DNA from 2 places in the Paenibacillus residui genome. Region 2 is predicted to be linked to the other one. Evidence: riboswitches for the same ligand, from Rfam matches in the RefSeq annotation. Region 2 holds a riboswitch; the other holds the start of a gene.
What was found. Region 2 has a riboswitch for cyclic di-GMP ahead of ACFQ03_RS06155 (hypothetical protein). Riboswitches for the same ligand answer to the same signal wherever they lie in the genome.
Positions count from the first base shown of each region.

Region 1: it holds a riboswitch for cyclic di-GMP, as region 2 does, so the genes downstream of both, ACFQ03_RS09920 (EAL domain-containing protein) here and ACFQ03_RS06155 (hypothetical protein) in region 2, are expected to answer to the same signal.

Region 1 is NZ_JBHTIU010000030.1:50,554-58,548, reverse strand. It holds gene ACFQ03_RS09950 (GNAT family N-acetyltransferase) at 1-289, shown strand, start outside; gene ACFQ03_RS09945 (class I SAM-dependent methyltransferase) at 415-963, opposite strand; gene ACFQ03_RS09940 (helix-turn-helix transcriptional regulator) at 1,212-1,415, shown strand; gene ACFQ03_RS09935 (hypothetical protein) at 1,412-1,624, shown strand; gene ACFQ03_RS09930 (GGDEF domain-containing protein) at 1,868-2,662, opposite strand; gene ACFQ03_RS09925 (hypothetical protein) at 2,665-3,012, opposite strand; gene ACFQ03_RS09920 (EAL domain-containing protein) at 3,032-3,838, opposite strand; cyclic di-GMP riboswitch class I at 3,819-3,905, opposite strand; partial or broken gene ACFQ03_RS09915 (AraC family transcriptional regulator) at 4,170-4,358, shown strand; gene ACFQ03_RS09910 (DUF2269 family protein) at 4,421-4,864, shown strand; gene ACFQ03_RS09905 (PAS domain S-box protein) at 5,052-7,910, opposite strand.
Region 2 is NZ_JBHTIU010000022.1:56,331-64,325, forward strand. It holds gene ACFQ03_RS06140 (CpsD/CapB family tyrosine-protein kinase) at 364-1,056, opposite strand; gene ACFQ03_RS06145 (YveK family protein) at 1,031-1,789, opposite strand; gene ACFQ03_RS06150 (polysaccharide biosynthesis protein) at 1,804-3,621, opposite strand; gene ACFQ03_RS06155 (hypothetical protein) at 4,510-4,902, opposite strand; cyclic di-GMP riboswitch class II at 5,316-5,398, opposite strand; gene ACFQ03_RS06160 (hypothetical protein) at 5,607-5,789, shown strand; gene ACFQ03_RS06165 (putative bifunctional diguanylate cyclase/phosphodiesterase) at 5,867-7,995, opposite strand, start outside.

The sequences.
Region 1 (7,995 bases), on a different contig from region 2:
GGCTGTTAATATCAGACACGGCTTAACGGAGAAGTTACTCCATCGCGGCGGCCACATTGGTTACGGGATTCGTCCGTCGGAGAGAAGGAAGGGTTATGCGACCGTATTACTGTTCCTGGCCCTGGAGAAAGCTAAAGAGCTTGGCATTAAGCAAGCCCTTGTCGTATGTGATGAGGGGAATATAGCTTCCGAGAAAACGATACTCAAAAACGGCGGAATCCCGGACTTCAGCTTTACGGAGGAAGATGGCAATGTCATCAAAAGATTTTGGATAGAAATCGGATCATAGGTAAGATCAAGATCGACCCGGAGTTTAACAGCGGGGGAAGCCTCTTCGTTGCCGTTGGCAATCCTATTAAATTCAGCGTAGGTTCTCGCCTACATCACGCGGTACAAGTAAATAACAGATTTCAACTATATTTTCCGAAGTCCCCTATTTCCTTTTGAGTTAGAGTATCGATCACTTTTTTTGATGGCCATGAAAACAAAATAATCTTCGATTTCCCAAACCTTAACTCCGCCAAAGATGGAAATCAGTTTGTTTCTGTACCACTCTTTTCTCTTGGTCACCATATACATCCTGCCCTCTAGAGCGAGCCGGTTAAATCCTTTTTCGATAAACATTTTTGGCACGGCAAAATCGGCATGATAAGGCGGGTGGCAAATGATTTTGGTAAAGTCATTATGCCGGATACCGGAAAAACCGTCGCTGTGGGCAATGTGTACACCGGAAACCTCATTGGCCGCCGCATTTTCTTTGGCGGTTTCGATAGCCTGTTCATCGTTGTCCACCATAACTACATTTTCTGGACGGACCAGTTTGGCCGCCAATAAGCCCACAACTCCATAACCGCAGCCTAAATCGCATATTTTATCGTCTTTTTCAAATTCAATGACCGACAGCATGGCCAGAGTTCCGTTGTCCACCGTTCGCGGAGAGAAGAGCCCGGCACGAGTCTTCAAATTTTAACTTATCCCCTTGATGGTTGTTGTAATCATTTAAGAAAGTTCCTTTCAGAATATGTCTAATCATAAATCTACAATAATTTCAAAAAAAGCCCAATGGTAATATTGTATTTACAACGAAAAAGTACCATAAGCTTGGGAGAAAGCTGTAAGAAATGTATAAACAATTTGACATTTTGGTTAAAGAGTATTACGATAATCAATGTAAAAACTTTTTTACATTTTCATCGAGGTGATTCCTTACATTGAAGAATAATATCAGGGATATTAGAAAAACGATGAGAATATCCCAGGAGGAGCTCGCAAACAAGTGTGGAGTTACAAGACAAACTATCAACGCCATCGAAAACGATAAGTACGATCCTTCACTTTCCCTTGCTTTTAAATTGGCTATTCATCTCGGAACAAAGGTTGATCAATTATTTATATACGAGGAGGACTCCCTATGAAACTACTGCGTAAGGCGGATGAGATGGAAAGATACCAGAGCGATAAATCGGCAAGGAATGCTTTCGTATTTTTTACCGTGGCCTTATTGGCTTGGTCCTTAACCAACTTCTTTACTGTAGGTAAAACGGGATGGGAATTTACCATCTTATTGGGAGGGAATGTCGTTTTCTTCGGGTCGAGGGTTTTCTACAAGAGAAAAATGCAGTGATCGAGGAGCGGGTCTTGGGATTGGTTGATTTGACCAACCGTTGTTACTATGTTTACAAGGTCTGCACTGGCCGAATCGTACAAAGGAAAATTTCAGTATTGGCATAACTTGAGCAGCCGGTGCGTCAATCTCCGAAAAAAAAACCGGGACAGCCTGAGGAGGCATTCCCGGTTGCATTTCGCTTTCCTTATCGGATACATTCGAATGCACTAAGGCCAGACTATGCGGCAGGCGCTCAAGCGGTTACCTCCGGCCCGCATAGTCGATCTTCGCTTGCGTGGACAGCATGCTTGCCTTGGAAATCAACTCGCGGAAGGTCATTTGTCCGAATTCCGGCACAACCCGTTCGTTCACCCAGCCGGTATCGGCCGAGACGCTGGCCCTGCCGACCGATTGACCGCAGGAGAGCTGATCGATAATTCGCTGCACTTCTTCATCGGATTTCTGCGTAATAATGGCAAATTCGTCTCCGGCATAGCGGCTTATGTAATCGCCCGGTCCGAACAGCGACTTCAGCTTGTTCGAAAATTCACGGATCATGTCGTCACCGACCGGATGCCCGAACCGCTTGTTTACTTCGCCGAAGCGGTTCAGATCGATGAACAGCAGCTGGAAGGACCGACCGCTCGCGAGCAGCTCCTCTCCTATCACATGAATATAGGAGGAACCATACAGCTGTGTTAGCGAATCGTACCATTCGGACAGCCGGGTAGTCAGAGACTCTCGTGTGACGATGCCAACGAGCTCTCCTTGCCGGAGGACAATCAGTCGTTCAATCCTGTTTTGTTCCATCAGCAGAAGCGCATCCCATACGAAAACATGCTCCGGGACGCAGATCGGGTTAGGCGTCATTGCGTCGGCCACGATCCGGTTCGGATGCGCGGTCCGGACGTCTCGAGAGGTAATGATTCCGACAACTTCTCTTGCTTCAACGACGACCAGCGAGCCGATTTTTAGTTCGGACATTAGCTGCGAAGCGTACCATACGCTCTTTCCAAGCGAAACGCTGTGAACCGGCGAAGTCATCACATCGGCCACTTTCAACTCATATCCACCTCCCGATGCACGGCTATCTCGATCTTTAGCTCCGAACGAAGCACCATCGAATCGCTGAGCAGGTTTTCCACCTCCTCCAAAATAATGCCGATGAGCACTTTCTTTTCCAGCATTTGCAACAGCGAGTTACGCACCAGAACGGCTTCCACTCGGGGGTGCTCCAGTTCGATGATGGAGAATTGTTCGGGAGACAGTGCTTCCGCCATACGGCGTGCGGCTTCCGGACCAATCGGCGCCCTTTTTCCGATAATGAGCATGTCCTGCATCGGAGGCATTTCAAATTCGGAAAATTTCAATGAAAGCATAGCTCTTTTGGAATAATTCGTCCTCATGTCCAATGTCATAACTCCCTTAATCTTCGATTGAGCGAAACGAGGTCGGTGGACGACCCGGCAGAGGGCCGGGCTTCGCCAGCAGATAGCCTTGGCCGAAGGGAACGCCTAGCTTGCAGGATTGCCGCAAATCCTCAATCTCTTCGATTCCTTCCAGAATCAGATTAGATTCGTCTCCGCAGAAATCAACGAAGAACTTTAACAATTTTTGCTTCTGTTTGCTGAAGAGCAGGTGCTTGGCAAAGAAACGATCCATCTTGATAAAGTCGGGGCCGATTTCCACGATTCTCTTCAAGGTGGTTGCCCCTTCTCCAACGTCATCGAGCGCAACCAGGAAGCCGCAATCCCGCAGCAGATGGATGTTTCTCAGAAATTGCCCGGTGTCCCAGTCGTCCATCTCCGAGATGGCTTCATTAATTTCGAATACGATATTGTGGGCGTACTTTCCGTACCGCTGCATGAGCTTAAATATGAATCTGGTAAATCGATCCGAAGATAAGGTCGAAGGGAATACGTTCACGAACAGGTGCTGATCGGATTCCACCCTCCCTGGATCAGCAAAGCACGCGGAAATTGCATTATAAATGGAAAGGGTGTCCAGCGTGAACAGCATATTATGTCTTGCAGCGGCCCGGAACAGCCGATCGATTCTTGGTTCCGTTGAGCAGCGGATTAAAGCTTCATAGCCAATCGTCTTGTGGGTATGAAGATGGCAGATCGGCTGGAACTCGTGATATAAATCTTCTTGTTTGATAAGAGCTTGTGTGGATGGCATGACTAATTTCCTTTCCGGATAGAACGACCATTTCGGCAACCCGGCCGCCATAGAAAGCAGATCCTTAGGCCCGTAGGTTTTGCGTCCCAATTTTTCAAGAGGTTTGCGATTATCGTACTGAGCATACCCGTCGAAAGGACCATTAGCAATCCTTTGTACCTATTATCAAATTCGCCATCAAGCGACAGATTCCTACAAAACATGTGTTCTTTTTTCAAAATTTAACCATTCTGCCGTTTTTGTTTGAAAAAATAGTTTGTAAGGCCTATAAAACCTGGCGGCAGGGATTTGTTTTTATGGACTTATAATCGGAAAAAAGAACTTCTGACGCACTATCTCGTTGAGCCGAAGCTTCCTTCCCAAATTATCCAGCATTGAAAGGCAAAAAATACAGCAGGCACGCGATATAATGTTGGAGCGTATGGCAAATCCCCCCTCGCTGCTCGAATTATCCCGTATGATTGGCATTAACGACAACAAATTAAAAATTGGTTTTAAAGAACTATATGGAACGACCGTATTTGGTTATTTGAGGGAAAAGCGTCTAGAAAAAGCCTTGAATCTTATTCGGTCGTATTCTAAAAAATATAATATGAGGAACTTCTCAAGTCTAATAGTTTATCACGAATTGGTTTGGGGGAGGGGTTCACATATCGCCGCTTTTCGTATACTTTACGTTCTCAGGATCAAGCTTTCCAGTCATATCGGCAAGCTTCCGCTGTATGGTTGGCACTTGAATTAAAATATGCACATCAAGGCGTTGAGAAACTGAATAAGGCGGCCACTATTGGTTGGATCGCTTTATTGCTTACAGGATTATTGATGGGATGGATCAACCCGTCACTGTTTCAGATGTTGTGGTTCGACACATCCATTGCTTTGTTCGTAGTTTTCAGCCTTTACTCGGAAATGGTTATCGGACCTAAAATGAAAACTATGCATGAAATGATCAGAACCTGTGAAAGTGAAGAGATTCCGCAACAATATAAAATCTTGTCTAGTAAACTGACTCCTTATGATTGGTTTTGTAAACTACTCGTCGTTGCCATTATCATATTGATGGCGTTAAAACCGTAAATGAAAAGCAGTGGAGCAGGGTAAATGCCCTACGTAAAGTATATAGTTAGTGGGCATATCGTTGAGATACGGAAGAAAAGATTTGTCTCCAGGGTCCTGAATTCACCCGTGCATATATAACCCAGTTAGCAAATCACTTTGGGGCGTTCTTAGCCGCGCAACCTGAACTTTATGACTTTATAACTGCCTAGAGCGGCAAAATAATTTCGACGGTCGTTCCCCGGCCTACTTCACTGTCAATTTGAAGGGTTCCTTTATGCTCCTTGATAATTTTGTAGCAGATCATTAACCCGAGGCCGGTCCCCTTCTCCTTTAAGCTGTAGAATGGCTCGCCCAAGCGGGCGATTCTGTTCTGCGGTATGCCGCAGCCGGAGTCCGCCACTTGAACCGAAACGAAATCCCCGGACCGCCTCACCTTCATGGCAATTTGTCCGCCCTGCGGCATCGCCTCAATCGCATTTTTGATAATATTGATGAAAACTTGCTTAAGCTGGTTTTCTTCGCATTCGACGAGCAAGTCGCTAGAGTCCGATTCCACTGAAATCTGTACATTATGCATCGTTGCAAGCGGATACAAAAATGAAGAAACCTGCCGTATCAAAGCTTCCAGATTTCTCTTTTCCATCCTGATGGTTTGCGGCCTGGCTACAGTCAAGAGCTGGTCGGTAATGGACTCCATTTGCTCGATTTCGGACAGCATGACTTCCAGATACCAGATGTTCGTCGCAGTTGTGGCAGATTGCAGCAAGCTTAGGAAGCCTTTAAGCGTCGTAAGCGGATTGCGGATTTCGTGGGCAATTCCTGCCGCCAATTGACCGACAACAGCGAGTTTCTCGGTTTTGCGCAGCAATTCTTCCGTTTGCTTCAGCTCGGTGATGTCGCGTCCGATGACGATCAATCCTTTGCGTCTGCCGTCCCCATGATAAATGGGAACTTTGATAATATCCAAGATTGTGGACCTGCCGCCAGGATGCGGGATGATTTCCTGGAAGCGGATGAGGCTGCCTTTGTCCCAGACCCGGCGATCGGACAACGAGCATTTAATGAAGGTTTCCCGATAAAATGGATTGCAGGAGGCCAGCTCCCTGTCCGTCATTCCCTGATAATCGATCTTCTCCAAATTTAACGCGGCTATCGCCGTATTATTGGCTTCGAGCCATTTCCCTTGATCGTCCTTGAAGATGACGAGGTCGGGCATGGAATTGATCAACGTCCGCAGCCGCTTCTCACTTTCAATCAGCATATCGTGCATTTGATGGAGGGCGGTAATATCCCTTGAAATAAGTACATAGGCGGCTGCGCTGCCCTTACTGTCGAAGAGGGGAGCGGCACAATGGTTAACATGGATCAGGCTGCCGTCTTTTCGCTGTCTCACCGTTTCGTAAGGAATGACGTGCCGTGAACGCAGCATGTGGTTGCGCATGTCTTCGTTTTCGCTTTCCAAATGGCCCGGCACCATCGGGGGCTCTTTGCCAAGCAGCTCTTGCTCCGTCCAGCCAAACATACGTTCACAGGCTTGGTTGACTTTAACGATATGAAAATCGGCATCGACGACAAGGATCGCATCCTCAGTATTGCTTAGATAGAATTCAAGCTGTTCTTTGGTCAATTTCAAGTCCTCGGCCATCTGCTGGTGATTCGGTTGAATTCCGCGAACGGTTTCGAAGACGCCGACAATTTCGTTATTCATAATGATCGGAAAACTATTCACCATGGCATGGATGCTGTGTCCCTGCTTATGCCGGAAAACCGCCTCGAATTCTTGCTGCATACCGCCCGCCGCTTGGGCGAAAGCCTTCCTCTTCAGCTCCTTGCTGTCCGGGCAGGCCAGATCACAGACCGCTATGCTGCTCAACTCATTCGCATCATAGCCGAGCAATCTCTCCGCAGCGGGATTGGCTTCAAGGAGAAAGCCTTGTAAATCATAAGCGAAGATGGCATCGGGGTGATGCCGGAACAGCGATTGATAGAAGGGGGCTGGTTGGGCGGCGGTCCGCTCTTCGCTCGCTGCTTTGTTATTCTCCAGTGTCGGGGATGTCGGAAAATGACGGAAATCAGGTAACGAAGGGCTGGCCCTAATCTCCGGCGGAAGGGCATGAACAACCGATCCGATGGCTTCTCCCCCGTAATAGTAGGGCGAAAGCTCGAAGAGCCACCTCTTATTCTCAAGGTTGTCCGTCATTTCCCAGGTTGTTGTTGAGGACAAGGATTCTTTGGCGAAAGAGGGAGGTTCTAGCGAATGTTCAGGGGAAATCCATCCTTTCTCATACAGAATAGGGGAAGCCTTAACGACCCGTCCCGCCCGGTCCAAAACCGCAAGAGGCAGTGTCGTCCTATGGGTTAATTCCACAAAATATTGAGCCAGCCTTAAACGCTCTATTCTCAACTGGTTATAAAGCAGACTCTCGATTTCCCGAGCCGTGCGGATTACGGCTGCCAGAGTTCTCGGATCGTTGGCCGTCCAGAACCCGGATAAATCGACGATTCCGGCAATTTTGCCCGTACCGGGATCGCGGATAGGAGCTGCGGAACAGGTCCATTCGTGAATTTCCTGGCAGAAATGCTCGCTGGCAAACACCTGTAACGGCAGCCCGGTAACCAGAGAAGTACCAATCCCGTTCGTTCCCGCACTGCTCTCGCTCCAATTCGCACCCGGCGACAAGTGAATGTCTTCCGCTTTCAGCTTTAGGGACAAATCCCCGTCGCAGTAGACCATTTCCCCGGCAGGATTGGAGAAAGTAACAAGATAACCGGTATTTCCGGCGTATTGCTTCAGCTTGATCAAGAGTGGTTTGACCATCCGGAATAACGGATCGGAGGTGACGTACTCCTGGATCTGATCCGTCCCCAAGCTATATGGAATTTGGATAAGGTGCGGATCGATCCCTTGTTCCAGGCACCGTTTCCAGGAATGGAACATGAAAGGCCTTACATTAATCGGCGCAGAACAACCGGACACGAATTTCTCCCATTCCTGTTCGATCAATAGCTTATCGTTGGAAGCCCCATGATAACTGAAAGTATAGAATCTGTTTGTGGACGACATAAATTTCCCCCTAATGCAATAATGTGATCCATCGGCGTTTATGATTTACCAGTTGCTCTATACAATCCGGAGTAGTTTCCTTACA
Region 2 (7,995 bases):
TTGTATAGATGATAAAACCTGAAACTGCCTTTTGTTGTGTAAGAATTAACGTTAAAAGCAGAACCAAAACCGTTTGATGCTGTTTTTAACGTTAATTGGTTCATGCTGACATAGGGCATTCAACCCTTCCTCACATCATACCCTCGACGATTTACGTCTAAGGCGCCGGGCGCCCACAGCATGACCGAGTGCCTGCAGTGATAGAGGTGCAGCAGACTTTACCTGTTTCCTTGGCCTTCGCAGCTGAAAACCGCGAAATCGCCTTTATGTCGAAACGGTTATTTTTTATTAAAAAAATTATTATTAAAGATATGCGAATACTTGGTATTTTACGGGCAGTAGGCCTCATTCCAACTGGTTCAGCTACTCTTGGGTCCCGTAGTAGTAATAATAGCTGTCCTCATTGCGGCGCTGATCGACGTTGTTCAGAACGACTCCCAGCATTCTGGCCTGCACCAACTCAAGGCTTGCCTTGGCTTTCAGTGCGGATTCCCTCTTAACCTTCCCCGAATCGATGACCATCAGGACCCCGTCGCTTTTGGCGGCAATCAGTTGGGCGTCCGTCACAACCAATACGGGAGGAGTATCCATCAGAATGACATCGTATTGGGTGCGAAGCTCCTCGAGAAGTGCGCTCAATCTCTTGGAGGAGAGCATCTCCGACGGATTGGGCGGAACCGGCCCGGAGGTGAGCAGATCCAGATTATCTATATGCGTTTTCGCAATCACTTTGGCGAACGGGGACTGCCCGGCCAATACGCTCGTTAATCCCCATCGATTGGTCTTGACGAAGGTCTGGTGCATCGTCGGCTTGCGTAAATCCGCATCGATGACCAATACTTTCTTCTCAGCCTGTGCATACACTGTGGCCAGATTGGCCGTCGTCGTCGATTTCCCCTCTCCTGGCCCAGGCGAGGTAACCATGATGACTTGAATTTGATGATCGATCGACGAAAAATCGATATTCGTTCTCAGCGTCCGATAGGCTTCGGAAATCGGTGACTTCTTGTTGATATCGGCTATAATCGGTCTATTCTTGCTGTCCAAGCGTGACATGCGGCTCACCTGCCTGTTTGGGAATGGCGGAAGAAGCCACATTAACAACATCTTCCGGTTTCATTTTATTGATGATAGACAGTACCGGCAGACCCAGATGATGGTGAACATCTTTTTCTGTCCGGATCCGGTCATCGAGGTATTCAAGAAGGAATATCAGCCCTAGGGCCGCCATTAGCGAAACGACGAAGCTGATGGCAATATTCATTTTCACGTTAGGCTTGATAGGAGACGGATGACTCTGCGGCTTGGCTTCACTCAGAATGGAAACATTGTCTACGGACATAAGATTCACAATTTCCCTTTCGAAGACGTGAGAAATCGCATTCACCAGTTGAACCGCTCTTTCGTGGGAACCGTCTGTAATCGATACAGTCATCACCTGGGTGTTGTTGACCGAGCTGACCTTCACTCTGCGGATCAACTCCCCAGCCGTCACTCCAAGCTGTTCCTGTTCCTTCGCGACTATCTCCATAATATAGGGAGATTTAATAATTTCTTTGTAGGTATCGATAATCTTGATATGGAAATTGATTTCGCTTAGTCCCAATTGCTCCAAGGAAGCGGATGAATTCGTTTTATTCACAATTATTTTGGTGGAAGCCTGATACACCGGCTTCAGAAAGAAGTAGCTGACCACTCCGGTAATGATCGTAGCCAACAAGACTATCCCGACAAGCCACCAGATTCGTTTGCCAATTACCCGAATGTAATCGCGGATCTCTAGTTCCATGTTGCTCCTTTCCCTTACACCACAATTAGTTTCTTGGTTTGCTTTCGATTGGCCAACTGCAGCAGCCTATCCTGAATCACCAGCCGGTCCCACTTCTCATAATGCTGCAGAATCTCGGTAATCTCCGCCATCTCATCGCTCAAAGTAGCTTTGCCGATATAGATCTTGGGATGGACCTGCTCCTCATGAACTTCATTCTCGTTAAGAAGCTCTTCAAACAGCTTCTCCCCCGGGCGCATCCCGCTGAACTGGATGCCGATCTCGTCCAGATCATAGCCCGACAGCTTGATCAGATTCGTTGCGAGGTCGACGATTTTCACCGGTTTCCCCATGTCCAGGACGAAAATCTCCCCTCCCCGGGCGAGTGCTCCGGCCTGCAGGACGAGACGGCTGGCTTCGGGAATGGTCATAAAGTACCGGACCATATCGGGATGAGTAACGGTTACAGGACCTCCCTTGCGAATTTGTTCCTTGAAGAGGGGAATGACGCTCCCGCGGCTTCCCAGCACATTGCCGAAACGGACCGCCACGAACCGGGTACGGCTGCGGCCATCCAGCTCTTGAATGATCATTTCGGCAATCCGTTTGGACGCTCCCATGACGCTGGTCGGATTGACGGCTTTATCCGTGGAGATCATGACGAAGGTTTCCACCCCTGCCTCATGACTGGCCTCCGCCGTGTTTTTCGTGCCTATAATATTGTTCTTGATCGATTCTTCGGGATTCCGTTCCATTAACGGAACATGCTTATGCGCCGCCGCATGGAACACAACCCTCGGCTTGTGCATCCTCATGATTCTGAACATCTTGGCCCGATCCTGAATGTCGGCAATTTCGGTAATTAACTCTATCGAATCTCCCACAATGGAGCGCAGCTCCATCTCAATCGTATAGATGCTGTTCTCGCCGTGTCCGAGCAGAATCAGCTTTCTTGGAGAGAAAACCGCAAGCTGCCGGCAAATCTCGGAGCCGATCGAGCCCCCGGCCCCGGTAACGAGAACCGTGCTGCCCGTAATATATTTACGGATCGATTCCGTATCCAGCTCTACCGGATCCCTGCCCAGCAAATCCTCGACTTGAACATCGCGCATCTCATTGACGGATACCTTGCCCTCTACCAAATCCTCGAACATAGGAATAATCTGTACCTTGGCGCCAGTCCGGCTGCATTCCTGAACGATTTCGTTCAATTCTCTCTTCTTCAATGACGGTATGGCGATAACGATATTCGTAATGGAGAGCTTGTCCACCGTTTCCCTGATTTTGTCCCGCCCGCCAAGCACCGGCAAGCCTGCAATCTCGAACCGATGCTTCGTCTCATCGTCATCGATGAATGCCAGCGGATAGAGCTCCACATCCGGGTTCTGCATCAGCTGTCTGGCTACCAGCGTCCCGGCGGAACCGGCTCCGACAATCAAGGTTCGCTTGCGGTTGCCTATTCTATGGACAAATTTGTCGCGGTACATCCTCCAGGAGAAGCGAAGTCCGCCGATCAGGATCATGTGCATCATCCAAGTAATGAGCATGATCTTCCAGTAAATTTGTCCGGCCAGCAGTCCCTGAACCAGCATCGTGATCGCTGCAGAGAAAGTAACCGCTTTGAAAATCGAGAGCAGCTCCATGACGCTTGCGTATCTCCACACCTTTTTGTACAGCTTGTACCTATAGGCAAACAAATGATGGCATGTAAACAAAGTTGCTGCGCTAACCGCCAGTGTGTAGGAGAATGGGCTGAAGGAAGATGACGCCACATAATTGCTTACGTAAATCGCGAAGATGACGATGACAGAATCGATACCCATCAGCAGTATCAATCTTTTTGAATAACTCAATCCCTAATCCCTCCTTAGGAGCTTTTTCATAAAGAAGATCCTGCAGTGTTGTTATTAACCAAAACCGACAACAAGAAACAGACATGCCGCAAAATTCGTCTTAATCTCCTAAAGTTGATTCTTAGGACCCTATTAGTGTCCTGAATGAAATTTTTCATTCCGCAACCATTCTCCCGGTTCATACTACTAACCGGCAGTCGTCGGACATGCCGCTCGTCGCCGCCGCAGACGGATCGAAGTTGTGTTCCAACAAGAGATTCCCCGTGATATCCTTACAAAGCTGCTGCCGAATGCGATTTCACAACAATCTCTTCAAGCGGCATTCATCCCCGAAGGAAGGGCTTTCTCAAGGAGCTTACTCACAGAATTGCCCCTGTCCATACCGTTAATTCTCTACAAATAGATTAACCGGGATGGCCTCCCTGCCTTGTTGTCTCTTGTCAACGGATGTCGGCTTATCCGGGATTATGCTATCCGATTCGACTTATTATCTTGACCGGAAAGCTAACAACTGCGTTATTTGCCAAGATTATACATAGGGAACAAAAAGCTCACAAGCTACAAACAGACTATAGTAGCTCCGATAGAAATTAGTTCCGCTGGCATAAACTAGGATGTGATCCCATCAATAATTAATCGAAAAATCCATAAATCGTAGAGCGTTAGTCACGTTTTTTGTTGAAAACCTGTGACTGCGTTGTCTTAAATCCATGTAGAAAATTGTTGAGTAATCTTATTAAATTAATAAGAACTTTACATAAGTCTTCTCAAAGACGTCTTCGCAGCCAACATAATCCCACAAAATGGAGCCCAATTGTTAGATTCCTATCCCGGATGCTATTCGGGGACCAGACATTCAGCAGCGTTTCCAAACAAAAAAACATGCCTCTAAGGCATGTTTCGATAAAGCAATTTCCGAAAATTGATTTTATTGCTGTCTCCTGATTTAAGCAGGTCTCTGTTCCTGGCCCAGATTTGGTAATGGGAAGCGCATAGACCTCTGGCCCGATGTTTTTTGCCGCAGTTCTCGACCGTACATATACGGATAACTTCACGCACATGATTCGGATCGCCATGCTTTCTCCATCTGGCATAATGTACAGAACAATAGCCTTTGCATTTGGCCGGCTCCCCGCAGTCCTTCACTTTGCAAATCTTCATGATTTGCTGTTTCAGCACTAACGGATCGCCATTTCTCCACCATCTCTGGTGATGCATAGAGCATAGCCCTCTCGCCTTCAACGGCTTGTCACACCCCGGGATGGTACACTTTCTATTCATCATCTCACCTTCTGTTCCTTTTGTCCTTTTACTGCGGATGAAGCTATGCCTGCCTGCTTGATTTCACAACCCGTTGCCCTGTCTGCCGGTCTCGCTCTAAATTTTCTGCCCTATGTACAGCCGGGATAAGCGATCCGCTCTCTTTATAGAGAACGGCAGCAGCCTAAGGGATCGGTTCATTCTTGATTAAGCAGCGGCTAATTAATACTTCACGCCAGGTTCGGACGTCCCATCTTAAGTTAATCCTCAGATTCCTTATACAATTTATGAATGAATTACCACAGGAGTTGAAATCCGATGATAAAGGCGTTCCAAACCTTCTACTTAATTCCTTTCCCCATGCTTCAAGGACATACGAACTAAAGCTTGTTTGCCCCTTTGAAACAAAAAACCATCTTTCGTCATGATATATGACAAAAGATGGTCGGTTGCACTACTAGCTCCATCTATTCCAAGTGCCCAGATACAGAATAGACTTCAAAACTCCCAATCAGGTAAAGGATATTAAGTTATACATTATTTTAACAGTTGTCTCCATTATATAGCAAATCGGAAACAATTTTTGTCGAATTATGAGGAATTTAATTAAAAATTTTAACTTTTTTTGCGTGACATACTCTTCTATCAAGCTGTCATATACTTAGGATGGTCAAGGCATTATCATTACAGAGATGGAGCGGTGATCCAAAGTGAAGAGATATGTATTGCAAAAGCTAACAGTGGGCCATACCAACCGTGGAATGTGGATCACGATGATGGAAAGCAATCACAAAAAGGCGCTTCTCAACTTCCTGGGCTGGAATTACCGGGTTGTGGACCGAATCACCAGGGAGGAAGTGGCCAGCTCCGATACGTATCAGCATTCTTCCGACCAAGCAGTCATCTGATCCGGCTCCTTATATAGGACCAGACGACTGCATCTGCATTGCTTTCCTTATGGAAACTCGGCAAGGGGATGGCGCGCTCAGCGCCTTAACATCCCCTTCCGTTCCAGCTGGGCGGCCTGCAAAGGCCGGCTGATCAGAAATCCCTGGATTTCGTCACAGCCATTCCCCGCCAGCCAATTCAACTGCTCTTCGGTTTCCACACCTTCGGCTATTACCTTAAGGTTCAATTTATGGGCCATGGATATGATGCTGGTAATGATTTCAGCATTCTCAACACTTGTGTTCAGATCCCGGATGAACGACCGGTCAATCTTAAGCTTATGCACAGGCAGCTTATTAAGATAGCTGAGGGACGAATAGCCTGTCCCGAAATCATCAATGGAAAGCTGCACCCCGAGACTTCTCAGCTCCGCCAGTTTGCGCACGAAGTAGTCGGCACCCTGCACCGCCATATTTTCCGTTATTTCCAGCTCGAGGCACGCAGGATCCATACCTGTCTCCTCCAGCACCTCTTCAATCATCCCCATCAATCGTTCATCCCGGAATTGGCGGGGGGACAAATTAACGGATACCCGAACAGGCAGGTAACCGGCTTTCCGCCAGGCTACATTTTGCAAACAAGCCATTCGCAGCGCCCACTTCCCTAACGGAACAATCAGCCCGCTTTCCTCCGCGATCGGGATGAATTCAGAAGGAGAAATAATTCCTAATTCCCGATGATCCCACCGCAGAAGTGCTTCCACTCCCGTCAGTAAACCGGTGGCGACATTTACCTGCGGCTGATAGACCACCATACACGACTCGAATCCCCCTTTCTCCAATGCTTTATGCATTTCCTTCTCGAGCAGCACTCTCCTCATGTTCGTTTCGTTCATATCCGGCGTATAGAACTGATAATGATTTTTCCCCTTTTCCTTAGCGCGGTACATCGCGGTATCCGCATTTCGAATCAGCGTTTCGACATCATCCCCGTCCTCCGGGTATATGCTTATCCCTATGCTGGTTGAGACATAAAGCTCAAGACCGTCCAGCCAATAAGGCTTATCGAATACATTTAGAATGGCATTGGCAATTTGTATAGCATCCTCCCGGGTGGCATCCTTCAATATAATATTGAATTCATCCCCTCCACGCCGCGATACGGTATCCGATGGCCGCAGACACTTCTGCAGCCGTTCGGCTACAAGCTTAAGGAGCAGGTCCCCCGTAGTATGGTTGAACGTATCGTTGATCAGCTTGAACCGGTCCAGATCGAGGAACATCACCGCGAGCCGCCCCGGCTCCGAGGTGGTGATCGCTTCTGCCAACCGATTGTTATACAGCAGCCGGTTAGGCAGCCCGGTCAATGAATCATGATACGCCAGATTTATAATTTGCTCTTGGTATCTCTTGTAGTCTGTTATATCCGTTGCGATACAGAGAAGCTGCTTGCCCCCGCTGGTATGGATCGGCATCTTGGAGACCCGGACCCATTTTAAATGACCTTGCGCGTCTACAAACTTCTCCTCCAGGCCGACGGTTTCCTCCATTCCTTCCAGAAGCCGGCGGTCGCGATCCCAGATACCGAAAGAGGAAGAGCCGCTAATGGCGGACAACTCCCTCTCATTGCAGCCGATCAGTTCGTCCGGACTTTTGCCATACAAGCGGGCCATGGCCAGATTAGCCAGGGAGAAATTTCCCTGCGAATCCTTCGCATAAATATAGTTGGGATTCATATCGATCATCTTGCGCAGAAATTCCTTCTGCCCTAGTAATTCCGTATTCATATCCTGTATCGTATTTGCGTTCATCCGGTTATAGACGGCGAAGATCGTAATGGAGAATATCATCACCGCAATCCCGCTCGGATACAATCCCTTGTCCTCTGCCAGGTTAAAGACTCCTACTATTCCTGCCAGGAAGGAGACAACGCAGAAGACCAGGAAGAAAAAGCGCATATGACGATTGATTACGGAACGGCTGATAACGAGACAAAGGATCAAGCTGCACAAAAAGATTACAAGAACTACCGCGATCAGAAATTGGAACTCACCGTAGATCGGGTATAAATATTTGGCATTTTGCGGATGCTCCACATAATAAAGCTTCTCGATTCCCTTGGAACTCCAGCCCAGCAGATAGACAATAAAAGAAAACGCATAATAGATCAATATAAACCGGATGCTTACCAAATGTTCGACTAATCTGCCGAAACGGCGTTTGACAG